Regions from separate parts of the Blautia hansenii DSM 20583 genome, predicted to be linked through region 3. Evidence: riboswitches for the same ligand, from Rfam matches in the RefSeq annotation. Region 3 holds a riboswitch; each other region holds the start of a gene.

Region 1 (4,815 bases), 970 kb from region 3:
AATTTAAAGAAGAATTAGAGACAAAGCAGGTAACTTTGGCAATTAAAGTGGGAGAAAACGGCAGAACCTTTGGCTCTGTATCCACGAAAGAAATTTCCGAAGCAGTGACAAAGCAGTTAGGATATGATATTGATAAGAAAAAAATGCAGCTTTCTAATCCAATTCGTGAATTAGGAACAACCATGGTTCCTGTAAAGCTTCATACACAGGTTACTGCACAGCTTAAGGTTGTGGTAAAGGAAGCATAGGAAGGGAGTCTTCACCAACATGGAAGAAGCACTGATAAAGCGAATTCTGCCTCACAGTCCGGAAGCGGAGCAGTCGGTTATCGGCTCTATGATTATGAGCAGAGATGCCATTGTAGAAGCTTCTGAGATTATTACAGGAGCGGATTTTTACCAGCAGCAGTACGGAATTGTTTTTGAGGCAATGATTGAGCTTCATGATGAAGGCAAGGCAGTGGATTTGATTACTTTGCAGGAGAGGTTAAAGGAAAAAGACTTGCCGCCTGAGATTTCCAGCATGGAGTTTGTAAGGGATTTACTGTCAGCCGTGCCTACTTCCGCAAATGTAAAATATTATGCGGAAATTGTGGCAGAAAAATCTATGCTGAGAAAGCTGATAAAGACCACAGAAGAAATTACAAACGCCTGTTATCTGGGGAAAGAAAAGATGCAGGATATTTTAGAGGTTACAGAAAAGAAAATTTTTGATTTGGTACAGAACAGAGGCAGTGAGGAGTTTGTTCCCATTCGTCAGGTTGTGCTAAACGCCATTGAGAAAATCGAAAAAGCCTCCAGAAGTCAGGGCAGTGTAACCGGTATTCCCACAGGTTTTATTGACTTAGATTATAAAATGTCCGGTTTTCAGCCCTCTGATTTGATTTTGGTAGCGGCTCGTCCTTCTATGGGAAAGACAGCTTTTGTTTTGAATATTGCTCAGTATATGGCATTTCATAATGATGTGACAGCGGCGATTTTCAGCTTGGAAATGTCAAAGGAACAGCTGGTAAACCGTCTGCTGGCATTGGAGTCAAAGGTAGACTCACAGAACATCCGAACAGGTAATCTGGAGGATGAAGAATGGGCAAAGCTCATTGAAGGCGCAAATATTATAGGCAAATCCAATTTAATCATTGATGATAAGCCGGGTATTTCTATTTCAGAGCTGCGCTCCAAGTGTAGAAAGTATAAGATGGAGCATAATCTGGGAGTTATTTTTATCGATTATTTGCAGCTTATGACAGGAAGCGGAAGAAGTGAGTCCAGACAGCAGGAAATTTCAGAGATTTCCCGTTCTTTAAAAGCGCTTGCCAGAGAGTTGAACGTGCCTGTTGTAGCGCTTTCTCAGTTAAGCCGTGCCGTAGAGCAGCGTCCTGACCACAGACCAATGCTTTCTGACCTTCGAGAGTCAGGAGCTATTGAACAGGATGCCGACGTAGTTATGTTTATTTATCGTGATGATTATTATAATAAAGACTCCGAAAATAAAAACATAGCAGAGATTATTATTGCCAAGCAGAGAAACGGTCCTATCGGAACAGTAAATCTGGTATGGCTGCCGAACTATACAAAGTTTGTGAATATGAAAAAATAAGAATATAATTTTAAAAGACCACCCTTCCTCCTGTTAAGGTTTATGGGTGGTCTTTTTGTGGTTGCTAATGAGACATTTTACTCATCGTAAATATTTACAATTTCTCCATCTAAAATTCGATTCATATTTTTTACGGCACAGAAGTTCCCGCACATACTGCATGTGTCTTCTTTTTCCGGCTTTGCCTCTGCACGATAGCGTTTTGCTTTTTCCGGGTCAATGCAAAGGCGGAACATCTCTTCCCAGTCCAGATTTTTTCTGGCAGTGCTCATTTCATAATCCCAGTCGGCAGCGCCTTTAATACCTTTGGCAATATCAGCGGCATGAGCGGCAATTTTGGATGCAATAATCCCCTCTTTTACGTCATTGACATCAGGAAGGCGGAGATGCTCCGCAGGTGTTACATAGCACAGAAAAGAAGCGCCGTAGGTGGCAGCGATTGCACCTCCGATAGCAGCAGTGATATGGTCATAGCCGGGAGCGATATCGGTTACAAGAGGTCCGAGCACATAGAAAGGTGCGCCCTGACATACGGTCTGCTGAATTTTCATATTTGCTTCAATCTGATTTAAAGGCATGTGTCCCGGTCCTTCAATGATAACCTGAACATCTTTTTCCCATGCGCGTTTTGTCAGTTCGCCTAAAGTAACAAGCTCCTCAATCTGAGAAATATCTCCTGCATCAGCAAGACAGCCGGGACGGCAGGCGTCACCGAGGCTCATAGTAACATCATATTGTTGGCAGATATCCAGAATACGGTCGTAGTGCTCGTAAAACGGGTTTTCCTGTCCAGTCATTTCCATCCATGCAAAGATGATAGAGCCTCCTCTGGAAACAATGTTGGTAAGGCGTTTGTTTTCCTTAAAGCGTTTAGCGGTATTTTTATTGATACCTACATGAATAGTCATGAAATCTACGCCGTCTTTTGCGTGCATTTCCACAATATTAATCCACTCTTCGGAAGTGATTTCCTTTAACGGCTTGTGGTAATAGACAACAGCATCATAAATCGGTACAGTACCGATAATTGCAGGACATTCTGAGGTTAATTTGCGGCGAAATTTCTGCGTATCGCCAAAGGAGCTTAAATCCATAATAGACTCAGCGCCCATTTTTACTGCGTCGTTTACTTTTTCAAGCTCCATATCAAGGTCCTTCCAGTCTCTGGAAGTTCCCAGATTGACATTGATTTTTGTTTTCAGCATAGAGCCAATTCCGTTTGCCTCCAGACAGGTATGCAGCTTATTGGCAGGAATAGCTACTTTTCCTTCCGCCACAAGCTGACGAAGCTTTTGCACATCCATTTGTTCTTTTGCAGCCACAGCTTCCATTTCCTTGGTGATGATACCCTGTCGTGCGGCATTCATTTGCGTTGTGTACGTCATATTCATTCTCCAATCTTATTTTATTAAAAAACTCCCCGAAATAGAAAAGTGCCCGTACCAAAAAAGGGTATACGGACACTGTAAATGCTGGTATAAACTCCCTACGTTGGCATAATCCAAATCAGGTAATACAGGTCGAAGTCAGACTTCCTCTCAGCCCTAAGGCTCCCTGGTTGTTTTTTCTCAGTGTAGCACTGCGGTGGGGACTTGTCAATGTTTTTGTCGAACGTATTTTCTTGCAATTTAAAGTGTGTTTGTTATAATAATTAAGAGAAAGCGAGAAAGGGGTTAAGGTATGCAGGAGACCATTTACTCTGTTTCTGAAGCCGTGGGAATTTTAGAGCTTCAATCTCATGTACTGCGGTACTGGGAGGAAGAAATGAAGCTTCCTATTAAGAGAAACGAGTTGGGACACAGATACTACACCCGATGGGATATTCAGGTTTTTTTGAGTATTAAGGAACTAAAGAAAAAAGGATATTCATTAAAAGAAATCGGAAAACTGGCGGAGCTTTTTTATCAGAAGCAGGAAAAAGAGAGCAGGATTTCCCCGGAATTTATGGAGATTATCAGCAAGCTTGTAAAGGCGCAGTTAAAGGAGAAAAAAACAGGAGAAGACAGATATAAGAAGCTGGATGAAAGAATTCGTAATTATCAGCAGTCAAGGCGTGAGGTAGCGGCTGCTTTAGAAAAGAAAAATTCCAAAAAGAAAGGGATATTTTCGAGAAGATGAGAAAAAGAAAGAGGCAGGACTTTGAAAGTTCTGCCTCTTTTCTAAAAAATATTAGCCTTCAACGATAGCTTCTGTTGGACAAACACCAGCGCATGTTCCGCAGTCAACGCATGTATCAGCGTCGATAACGTATTTGTCATCACCTTCGGAAATAGCTTCAACTGGGCATTCGCCAGCGCATGTTCCGCAGCTTACACATTCATCTGTAATTACGTATGCCATGATTATATCCTCCTTTATATTCTGAACTTAAGAATTCAGTTCTTAGCTGTATTCTAATATATTTACTTCTATAATACAAGTCTTAATTTAGAAACAATGCAGAAAAAGAGTTGAACATAAGGAGGAAAGAGATTATAATAAAATTCATAAAACAGAACAAGGAGGAAATATTCATGAAGGTAACACCAGATATGACAATCGGTGAGTTAATCCGTTTAGATGAAAACATTGTTCCAATTCTCATGAGAGCAGGCATGCACTGCATCGGATGCCCTTCCGCACAGGGAGAAAGCATTGCAGAGGCAGCTATGGTTCACGGAATTGACGGAAATATGTTAGTTGCTCAGATTAACGATTTTTTAGAAAATAAATAATGAAAAAGGAGTTGCTGTATCCCGGGTTACAGGGATATAACAACTCCTTTTAGCATCCTAGATTAGTGTCAGTTTTTGTAAAGCTTCGGTAGAGAGAATACATCCCTTGTGTTCTGCAAGAAATGCTTCTCTGGCAGGTGACAGCTTTTTGCCGTTGCCATATTCGGAAAGCATATTGCAAACACGGTTGAAATCCTCCGGTGAGGTCTGATCCTGATGAAGAAGCAGAGAATAGGTATCTGCCCTTTCGTCTTTATACAGGGAGTTAAAGCCTTGGAAGAAATTGTTTAATCCGTGAGCTGCCTCGATAACCGTATCTAAGTCAGGAAAAACATATTCTCTTCTTAAATTGATATGCTCGGCAGGCGAATTTTTCTCAGTTCCCTGAGCAACAGCTTCTTTTTTCTCCCTTTTTTCCTTTTTCTTTTTCTGCTCTTCACTGGCCTTGTATATTTTGGCAAAGAGATCCAAGATGTCATCTGCTCCTTCCATTTCAATAGGAGGC
Region 2 (4,815 bases), 990 kb from region 3:
GAGCATGATGCCTACGGCGAAGACAATACTGATAACGGGATATACAATATTGGCAGCAGACAGGGCATTAGTTCCTAACAATCTTGAAATAAAAATGCCGTCTACAATGGAATATAAAGACATAAAAATCATCATCACCATAGTAGGTAAGGCAAAGCGCAGCAGAGAAAAGAATTTAAAATCTTTTGCAATTGAATTTGACATACAAATAACTCCTTGTAAAATTTTATCTAAAAGATATAATAAAGTATAGAGTAACACGATAGTCAAGAGGTGTTTTGTTATGAATAAGAAAATGTATTTCAGTACAGGAGAATTTGCCAAGCTGGCAGGAGTATCTAAGCACACGCTGTTTTATTACGATGAAATTGGATTGTTTTCTCCTGAAATTAAGAATAGAGAAAATGGTTATCGTTATTATTCAGCAGCGCAGTTAGAGGTTTTGGACGTGATTTATGTATTACGTGAGCTGGATATGACACTGGAAGAAATTCAGGAGTATATGCAGAACCGCACACCGGAACAGTTTTTACAGCTTTTCCGGCATGAAGAGCAGATAATCAGTGACCGCATCAAACATTTAAAATCAGTAAAAAACTGGATTACAGAAAAGAGTAAACTGATACACCAAAATTTACAGAAAGATTTAGATGAAATTACCATCCGTCAAGAACCACAGCGTTATTTAGTAGAGAGAAGTGTTAAGGAAAATGATGACAGAGCATGGGCAAAAGCCATTGGTAAGCTATGGGATTATTGTATGGAGCATGGGATAAAAAGTGCTTATCCCATAGGTTATCGTCAGGAAAAAGAAGATATCGAGCAGGGCGTTTTTGATAATTACCATGTTTTTTATCAAATGCTGGATACAAAGCCAAAGAAGATAGGGTATAGCATTCGAGAAGCCGGGAATTATTTGTGTGCTTATCATAAAGGAAGTTGGAAAAATGTTGGGGAGACATACTCCAGAATGTTGCAATATGCTAAGGAACATGAATTGATATTAGGTGGATATTTTTACGAGGACGGTGTATTGGACAGCTTGACTGTGCAGGAAGAAAAAGATTATGTGTGCAGGATAAGCTGTCAGGTAGAGAAAATGAAATAGAGGCTGGCAACTTTTTTCTGTATCTGCTATACTATATTTCATAGAATTCCTCTGTAAAGTGGAGGAAAAAATATGAATACCTTATTAAAAAATCTTACAATCAAAAACAATTTTATGTTTGCAGCAGTGATGTCAGATGAAGAAAACTGCAAAGGCTTTTTAGAACGTGCTCTTTCCATGAAAGTGGACCATGTAGAAATCAGTACAGAGAAAAATATTGTCTATCATCCGGAATATAAAGGGGTGCGATTAGACGTCTATGCGAAAGATGAAAATAATACCCGCTATAATATAGAAATGCAGGTGTTAAAACAGCCTGCATTGGGACGCAGAAGTCGTTATTATCAAAGTCAGATGGATATGGAGCTTTTGTTAAAGGGTTGCGAATATGCAGAACTGCCCGACAGTTATGTGATTTTCCTATGTGACTTCGACCCTTTCGGGAAAGGAAAGTATCGTTATACTTTTTGGACAGCTTGTGAGGAAACAGAAAAAGCTTCTCTAAAAGATGGGCGCTGTATTATGTTTTTGAATACTCGTGGAGAAAATGCAGAAGAAGTGCCGAAAGAATTGGTTTCTTTTCTGAAATTCGTGCATGCAGACTTAAAAGAAAGTCAAAAGGACTTTCAGGATGATTATGTAAGACAAGTGCAGAAATCGGTCACCCATATCAGGGAAAGTAGGGAAATGGAGGAGAGATTTATGCTTTTGGAATTATTGTTAAAAGATGAACGCAGAGAAGGTAGAGAAGAAGGCAGGAAAACCGGACAATTAGAGGAAGCGCAAGGAATGCTCCAGATGGCATTAAACAGATTTGGAGAATTGCCGGAAAATCTTCTGAAAACTTTACATCAACAGCAGGATATAGAAGTGATTAGAAATTGGATGCAGATAGCTTTAAAATCTCAATCACTGGATGATTTCATTTCTAAAATGTAATATTTAAAAATACTAATTCAAAATCAAATCAAATAAACCTGCAAGTCTTATAAATTAAGATTTGCAGGCAAATAAAAACATTTCAATGCCGTTTCGGCAAAATTTCAAAAAAGCAGAGGAATTCTATTTTTAATTTTGTAACACGGAAAAATCGGTTGACAATTTTAAAGAAAAGTTTTATAGTTACATCAATAAGAAAACAGGGGAGCTTGTATACAGGCTGAGAGGAAGTTGCGAACTTCGACCCATAAACCTGATGTGGATAATGCCAACGTAGGGATACAGAAGTGGTAAATTTAGGAAATCGGGTTCTTCGATTTCCTTTTCTATTTTTTATAGGAAAATGTTGTTTACCGAAGAAGTTGAGAGTGAATGAGAGTTCATGAAGGGGTGCACCACCGCGGGTGTATTTTTTCGTGAACTCTTTTTTATTACATAGGAAATTGCGTCCTATGTAATAAAAAATGCTCCGCAAGGATGCGCAGCTCGCGGAAGTGAAATTATCATTTTGTGAACCGCTCGCGCGCGGAGATTGCGCTATTGCGCAATCTTTCTTATAAAAAGGAGGAAAAGGATGATTTATTTAAATGGAAAACCGGAAGATATTCCGGAGGGGATTTCTCTTGCAGAACTTGTAAGGGAACGCCAATATTGTTTGGATTATATTGCGGCAGAATTAAATGGAGAAATTGTGCCCAAACAGCAATATAAGGATACAATTCTTCGCAGTAAAGATAAACTTGAAATTGTGAGCTTTGTGGGAGGGGGCTGATAAAGTGGAAGAAAGAGAAATCTGGGAAGCTCTTTGCAGCCGTCATTCAACTGCTGTGCAGGAAAAATTATGGAGAGCACAGGTTGCGGTGGCAGGACTTGGGGGATTAGGCTCTAATATAGCCGTATCTCTTGCCAGAATTGGTGTTGGACATCTGCATCTGCTGGATTTTGATGAGGTGGATTTGACGAATTTAAACCGACAGTATTATTTTCTCAGACATATTGGTATGAAAAAAACAGAGGCTTTGAAAGAAATTTTGCTGGATATTAATCCGTATTTGGACATTCAGACAGATTGCAGAAAAGTAAAAGGGGAGGATATTCCTCGGCTATTTCAGAAAGATAAATATATTTGTGAAGCTTTCGACCGCGCAGAACAGAAAGCAATGCTAGTAAACGGAATTCGGGAATATTTTCCCGATAAAGTGCTGGTGGCAGGCAACGGCATGGCAGGATATGGAAAAAGTAATGAGATACAGACACGCAAGGTGGGAAAAAACTTTTATATTTGTGGAGACGGAGTTTCCCAGTCCGTGCCGGGTAGGGGGCTTATGGCGCCTCGTGTTGCTCTTTGTGCAGCACATCAGGCAAATTTGATTACAAAGTTAATTATTGAAAGTGAGGATATATAAAATGGAAACAAGAAAAGATACATGGAAATTAGGAAATCACGAATTTCAATCACGATTTATTTTGGGCTCAGGGAAGTATTCTCTGGAATTAATTCAGGCAGCGGTGGAGCAGGCAAAAGCAGAGATTGTTACCATGGCGCTTCGCCGTGCAAATGAGGGAGGACTTGCCAATATTTTAGATTATATTCCAAAGAATGTAACGCTTTTGCCCAATACATCAGGGGCACGAAATGCAGAGGAAGCTGTTCGTATTGCCCGTCTTTCCAGAGAAATCTGTCAAAGCGAATTTGTGAAAATCGAGATTATGAGAGATAGCAAATATCTGCTTCCTGACAATTATGAAACAGCAAAAGCAACAGAAATTCTGGCTAAGGAAGGGTTCATTGTAATGCCTTATATGTATCCTGATTTAAACGCAGCCAGAGATATGGTGAGTGCAGGAGCTGCCTGCATTATGCCTCTTGGAGCACCTATCGGCTCTAATAAAGGGCTGTGTACCAAAGAATTTATTCAGATTTTAATTGACGAAATTGAACTTCCGATTATTGTCGATGCAGGCATCGGAAGACCTTCTCAGGCATGTGAAGCAATGGAAATGGGAGCAACAGCAATTATGGCAAATACAGCCATTGCAACAGCCGGAGACGTTCCTCTTATGGCAGAGGCATTTAAAAATGCAGTGGAAGCAGGACGAAGTGCGTACTTGTCAGGACTTGGCAGAGTAAAAGAAAAAGGCGGCAGTGCATCTTCACCGCTTACTGGATATTTAGAAGATTAGGAGAGAGAAAATGAGTACGGAAAATCATATAAATGAAAGCATTTTAAGTGATGAAATCAAGGAGCATCAGAAGAAAAACAGGATTGACCACATGAAGTATATGCCGGATATGGAGGTGTTGGAGTCTGATATTTTAGATAAGGTTTTAAATTATGTAGAGAATTACAATTATGAAACTTATACAGAAGCAGATGTAAAGAGAGCATTGTCTCACGAAAGAAAAACACCGGAGGATTTTGCAGCGCTATTGTCACCGGCGGCACTGCCTTTGCTGGAAGAAATTGCTCAGTGTGCGAAGGTGGAAAAGGAAAGATATTTTGGTAATTCCGTGGCTATGTTTACCCCTCTTTATATCGCAAATTACTGTGAAAATTACTGTATATACTGCGGATTTAACTGCCATAATAAGATAAAAAGAGCACAGTTAAATACGGAGGAAATTGAGCAGGAAATGGCTGCGATTGCCAAAAGCGGTTTGCAGGAAATTTTAATTCTGACAGGAGAAAGCAGGAGTAAATCCACCGTAGAATACATAGGAGAAGCATGTAAAATTGCCAGAAAATATTTCCGAGTGATTGGTCTTG
Region 3 (4,815 bases):
GCCTGTGCAGAAGCCGTAAATGCTCAACCTGTTCTTTCTAACAGTATGTTGGGAGATTGCAGTGAAGAAGAAAGAGCTTGCCACAATCACGACCACTTCCATAGCATTTTCCCTGAAACCTGTTGGGAAACAGCTATTTCTCATGGAGAAAAAATCGGAATTGGAAACAGTAAATATAAACTTATTACAGTGAAATAATACTTTATCAAAAAAAGTGTGCTTTATTTTTTTAGGAACCATAAATAAAGCACACTTTAAATTATTATAAATATCTTTAATTCTTTATTACCACTGTATTATAGAGATGATTAAGTGGTCCTCTGCCCTTTCCCAAATCCAGTCCAGCCTCAATGGCTCCAGTGAGATATTCCTTGGCATTTTTTACACTTTCCTGTAAAGAATACCCTTTGGCAAGGTTACATGCAATGGCAGAAGACAGAGTACAGCCTGTACCATGTGTATTGGGATTTTCAATTTTTTCTTTGCAATACCAGATTTCTTTCTCATTTTCATAGAGAAGATCATCTGCTCCCTGCGTCAAATGTCCACCTTTTACCAAAACTGCTCCCTGCGTATATTTTCCAATTTCTGCTGCTGCCAATACCATATCTTCCTGACTCTTTATCTCTATTCCCGAAAGAACCTCAGCCTCAAAAAGATTAGGTGTCAATACTTTTCCTAAAGGAAAAAGCTGTTCCTTCATCACTTTACAAGCTTCTTGCTGCATCAGTCTGCTTCCACTTGTCGATACCATAACTGTATCCACTACAATATTTTTCACCTGATATTCCCGTAATTTTTCAGAAATAACACAGACAATCTCGCTATTTGGAACCATTCCGATTTTCACAGCATCCGGATAAATATCCTGAAAAATACAATCCAACTGCTTTGCTATAAATTCCGGAGATACTTCCACAATATCATAAACACCTGTAGTATTCTGCGCTGTTAATGCAGTAATCGCTGTCATGGCATACATATTATGTGCACAAATAGTTTTGATATCTGCTTGAATTCCTGCGCCTCCGCTACAATCCGAACCTGCAATACTTAATACTTTTTTCATTTTTCTTTTACCTCCTGCTGTGTAATTTCCTTTGACAGCTTTAAAAATCTCTGACAAGCACTTTCTATATCTTTTTGAGCATAAATTCCTGAAATCACTGCAACACCTGAAATACCGCAGTCCCTTAATTTTGTTATATTTTCTTCCTTAATGCCGCCAATTGCCACAACCGGAATAGCTACTGCCTGACAAATAGACCTCAAACGTTCTGTTGTAATTACTTCTGCCTCTGTTTTTGTAGAAGTTGCAAACATAGCCCCTACTCCCAAATAATCTGCTCCCATTTGTTCTGCTTTTTTTGCATCCTCTACAGTGCGACAAGACACTCCCAAAATTTTATCTGCTCCCAGCTTTTGTCTGGCTTCTCCTGCTTCCATATCCTTTTGTCCTACATGAACACCGGCTGCATCTACCTGTAATGCAATTTCCACATCATCATTGATAATGAAAGGCACACCATACTTGTCCGTCAATTTCTTCACTTCTTGTGCTTCTTTTAAAAACTCCTCCCTGCTTAAATTCTTTTCACGAAGCTGCAATAAAGTAACTCCACCCTTCAAAGAATCCTCAATTTGCTCCAAAAAACTCTTTTCTCCTATCCAGCTTCTATCCGTAACTGCATATAAACACATATTTTTTCTTTCTAATCTCATTTTTTCCCCTATCCTGTTTTTTATATTATAATGACTGTGAATTTCCAGCATTTACAGCTATAAAGTAAAAAACCGGAAAACGCCTGCACGTTTCCCGGTTTTCACATTCATCTCCCTACGCTGGCATTACCCATATCAGGTTAAAGGGTCGAAGTTGATAACTTCCTCTCAGCCCGCCCACGGACTCCCCTGCTGACTTTAATTTAATTTTTCTGTCCACTCTTTTTCCTTAAAGCCTGTAAGGACAAAATCATTCCCTACAAGCACAGGTCGTTTTACCAGCATACCATCTGAAGCCAGAAGCTCAAGCTGTTCTTCCTCTGTCATAGCAGGCAGCTTATCCTTTAGCTTCAATTCTTTGTATTTCATTCCGCTGGTATTAAAGAAACGCTTCAAAGGAAGTCCGCTTTTTTCATACCAAGCCTTGAGTTCTTCCTTAGAAGGATTGTCTTCTACAATATGACGCTCCTCAAATTCCACCTGATTTTCTACAAGCCATTTCTTTGCCTTCTGACAGGTACTGCATTTGGGATATTCTACAAATAATATCATATACAACCTCTTAATTATAATCTGTCTGCGTTGGAAGCCATAAATTTATATTCTGCCACAGAACGGTCAAAGCCTTTAATGTGGTCGAATAACCAATCTACTACATTTTTCTTAACCTGAGCTACAAACGCTTCTGTCGGTCCTTCTTCCTCTTCCAGCATTTCCTGAAGTTCTTTTACAGCATTTTTAAATTCTGCATGTTTTACTTTATGTTCTTCGATTCCCGGATACTGAATTTCTTCCTGTAATTTTTCTTCTGCGCTGAAATGAAATTCTGTATAATCTAATAAGTAATCCAACATTTTAATTGCTTTCACTTTGCCCTGTCCGTCTTCGCAGCTTTCTAAAAGCTGGTTAATACGTTCAATCAGTTCTTTATGTTGTCCATCAATCATTTCATTTCCGGTTACTAATGTTTCATCAAATTCTGCTCTCATTTTCTTTCCCTCCAGTGGTTTTTTTATAGTGTAACACAATTTTTTTCAGTTTCCAATAGGCTTTTTTCTACTTTCTTTGAGCATATAGACGACCACTGACAATTTCCGCATATCTTTTGACGTTCTCCTGAAGAAATAATCCTCTCCTCCACCAGCTTTGCAAAATCATTCCAGAAAATTTTTATTCCCTCAGCCAGCCCGCAGCATTTTAGAACTTCTCTGTCATAATGCAGAACAAGCTCCCATGTATTGCAGACTCCGTTTTCTAAATTCGGGCATTTTTTACAGATTTCATCCCCACAGGCAACCACCTCGACCTCTGGATTTTTCTGCATTTCTTCATAAATTTTCTGCATGTGAGCCGTAAATTCATTACTATATCCTTTTCCTTCAAAAAAATGAAGGCACATACCATGATGTGCCCTGATTTTCAAACCTTCCTGTTTCATCTTCTGACTGCTCCTTTTAATCTTCCGCTTAATATTACCGCCAAAGCAATTTTTAAAATATCCGGTATCACAAACGGAAATACGCACCAGCCCAGAACTGCTAAAATTCCCACTTCACCGGTCTGATGAGTATATACTGCCATAAACCATAAGGTTCCTACTGCATAGCATGCCAATAATCCTACAAGCATAGAGAGAATTTGTATCTTTTTTCCTTTTCCGAAAGCACGTTCCATACCCCACATCACAAGAGCGGATGCCAGAAATCCTACAATATAGCCTCCTGTTGTTCCTGTAAGAACACCAATTCCGCCAGAAAAGCCTGCGAAAACGGGAATTCCGATAGCTCCCAGTAAAATATACACCAAAACAGCCATCGTTCCCCTTTTACCGCCCAGAATTCCCACTGCCAGAAAAACGCCTAAGGTTTGCAAGGTAAAAGGAACTGCTGCCGGAATGGAAATCCATGAGCAGATTGCGATTAATACCGTAAACATGCTAATATACACTAAATCATAAGTTTTGTTGTTTTCTTTTGCCATTATCATTTTTCGTTACCTTTCTTCTGTCCTTATTTTTGCAAAGGTATCGTATCACAATCCGCCTTTAATTGTCAACTATATTTTATTTTTAGGTTTACAATCATTCATTTTCTGCTGCTGTGCGAGCCTTTTGAGTAAAATCCTTTCCTCCCGCTGCATACCATTCTTTCACAAAAGTATCAAAATAGCCCACCGTTTTTTCACCACAGACAATCTGTATAAAGGTCTGCTGCTCCAATTTCAAAAGGTCTTCTCCGACCTTTAAGCCTTCTCCTGAAAGAGGCAGGGGCTGACGGCTTTTAAAATTCAAGTCCACCAGTGTGCCTACTGCCGTAATACGGGAGGTATAGGCGGCCCAGGCATTTGCCGTAGTCAGATTTCCGTCTAAATAAGCCTTACACGTACGATAATAAGACTTTTCAAGCCCTGTCAAGGAGGAGGACGGCTTTTCTTTGTTCAGCGCATTTCGAATATTTTCCGTTGTCTGATACAGTGTATCCCGATAATCCACGTTAATGTTCAACGGTCTTGCCGTAGGGTCTACATTTAATGAAAAATACTCATTTACTTCATTTGCCTCTTTGTCATCATAGCGGGAATAATCAAAAATCACACTGATATACTTTGCCACAATTTCCGGATGCTCATATCCTTTTCGCACCACCACATAAAGTCTGTCCTCAAAGGTTTCATACTCCTGCAATACATTTTCATCCTCTTTTGTAAAGAAATAAGGCGTCCATTCCGCATTTTTATCATAATCATAAGACTCCATCAGAGGATTATTCGGCGCCCACCATTTTCCGAAAAAAGCTCCGCATTTCCCATTTTTGATTAGCTCCTCTATATTCTCTGAGGTACGTAAAAGAAATTTTTTATCCAAAACGCCTTTTGTATACAGTGTATTCAGGTATTCCAGTGCTGCCTTACACTCCTGTGTCACAGAGCCGTACACAATTTCTCCCTCTGCATCCTGTACCCATTTTCTGGGACTTGCATGAAACATCGAAAAAATTCCGTCAGCAGAATAGGTTTCGCTGCTTCCGGCTACCAGCTCCGGCGTGCAGGCAAGGCCGATAGTCTCTCCGTTTCCGGCTGCGTCTTGATTGACAA

What was found. Region 3 has a riboswitch for thiamine pyrophosphate ahead of thiE (thiamine phosphate synthase). Riboswitches for the same ligand answer to the same signal wherever they lie in the genome.
Region 1: another riboswitch for thiamine pyrophosphate. It lies ahead of thiC (phosphomethylpyrimidine synthase ThiC); the one in region 3 lies ahead of thiE (thiamine phosphate synthase).
Region 2: another riboswitch for thiamine pyrophosphate. It lies ahead of thiS (sulfur carrier protein ThiS); the one in region 3 lies ahead of thiE (thiamine phosphate synthase).

Annotation. Positions count from the first base shown of each region.
Region 1 covers NZ_CP022413.2:653,202-658,016, forward strand. Annotated here, with positions in the region: gene rplI (50S ribosomal protein L9) at 1-248, shown strand, start outside; gene dnaB (replicative DNA helicase) at 268-1,596, shown strand; gene thiC (phosphomethylpyrimidine synthase ThiC) at 1,674-2,981, opposite strand; TPP riboswitch at 3,063-3,163, opposite strand; gene CGC63_RS03175 (MerR family transcriptional regulator) at 3,277-3,714, shown strand; gene CGC63_RS03180 (4Fe-4S ferredoxin) at 3,766-3,936, opposite strand; gene CGC63_RS03185 (DUF1858 domain-containing protein) at 4,110-4,310, shown strand; gene CGC63_RS03190 (adaptor protein MecA) at 4,368-4,815, opposite strand, start outside.
Region 2 covers NZ_CP022413.2:2,612,296-2,617,110, reverse strand. Annotated here, with positions in the region: gene CGC63_RS13255 (MATE family efflux transporter) at 1-204, opposite strand, end outside; gene CGC63_RS13250 (MerR family transcriptional regulator) at 284-1,108, shown strand; gene CGC63_RS13245 (Rpn family recombination-promoting nuclease/putative transposase) at 1,181-2,047, shown strand; TPP riboswitch at 2,243-2,344, shown strand; gene thiS (sulfur carrier protein ThiS) at 2,622-2,819, shown strand; gene thiF (sulfur carrier protein ThiS adenylyltransferase ThiF) at 2,824-3,453, shown strand; gene CGC63_RS13230 (thiazole synthase) at 3,455-4,231, shown strand; gene thiH (2-iminoacetate synthase ThiH) at 4,242-4,815, shown strand, end outside.
Region 3 covers NZ_CP022413.2:1,627,162-1,631,976, forward strand. Annotated here, with positions in the region: gene CGC63_RS08120 (DUF362 domain-containing protein) at 1-198, shown strand, start outside; gene thiD (bifunctional hydroxymethylpyrimidine kinase/phosphomethylpyrimidine kinase) at 275-1,069, opposite strand; gene thiE (thiamine phosphate synthase) at 1,066-1,722, opposite strand; TPP riboswitch at 1,818-1,923, opposite strand; gene CGC63_RS08135 (arsenate reductase family protein) at 1,921-2,274, opposite strand; gene CGC63_RS08140 (bacteriohemerythrin) at 2,289-2,711, opposite strand; gene CGC63_RS08145 (DUF1284 domain-containing protein) at 2,735-3,160, opposite strand; gene CGC63_RS08150 (biotin transporter BioY) at 3,157-3,702, opposite strand; gene CGC63_RS08155 (extracellular solute-binding protein) at 3,803-4,815, opposite strand, start outside.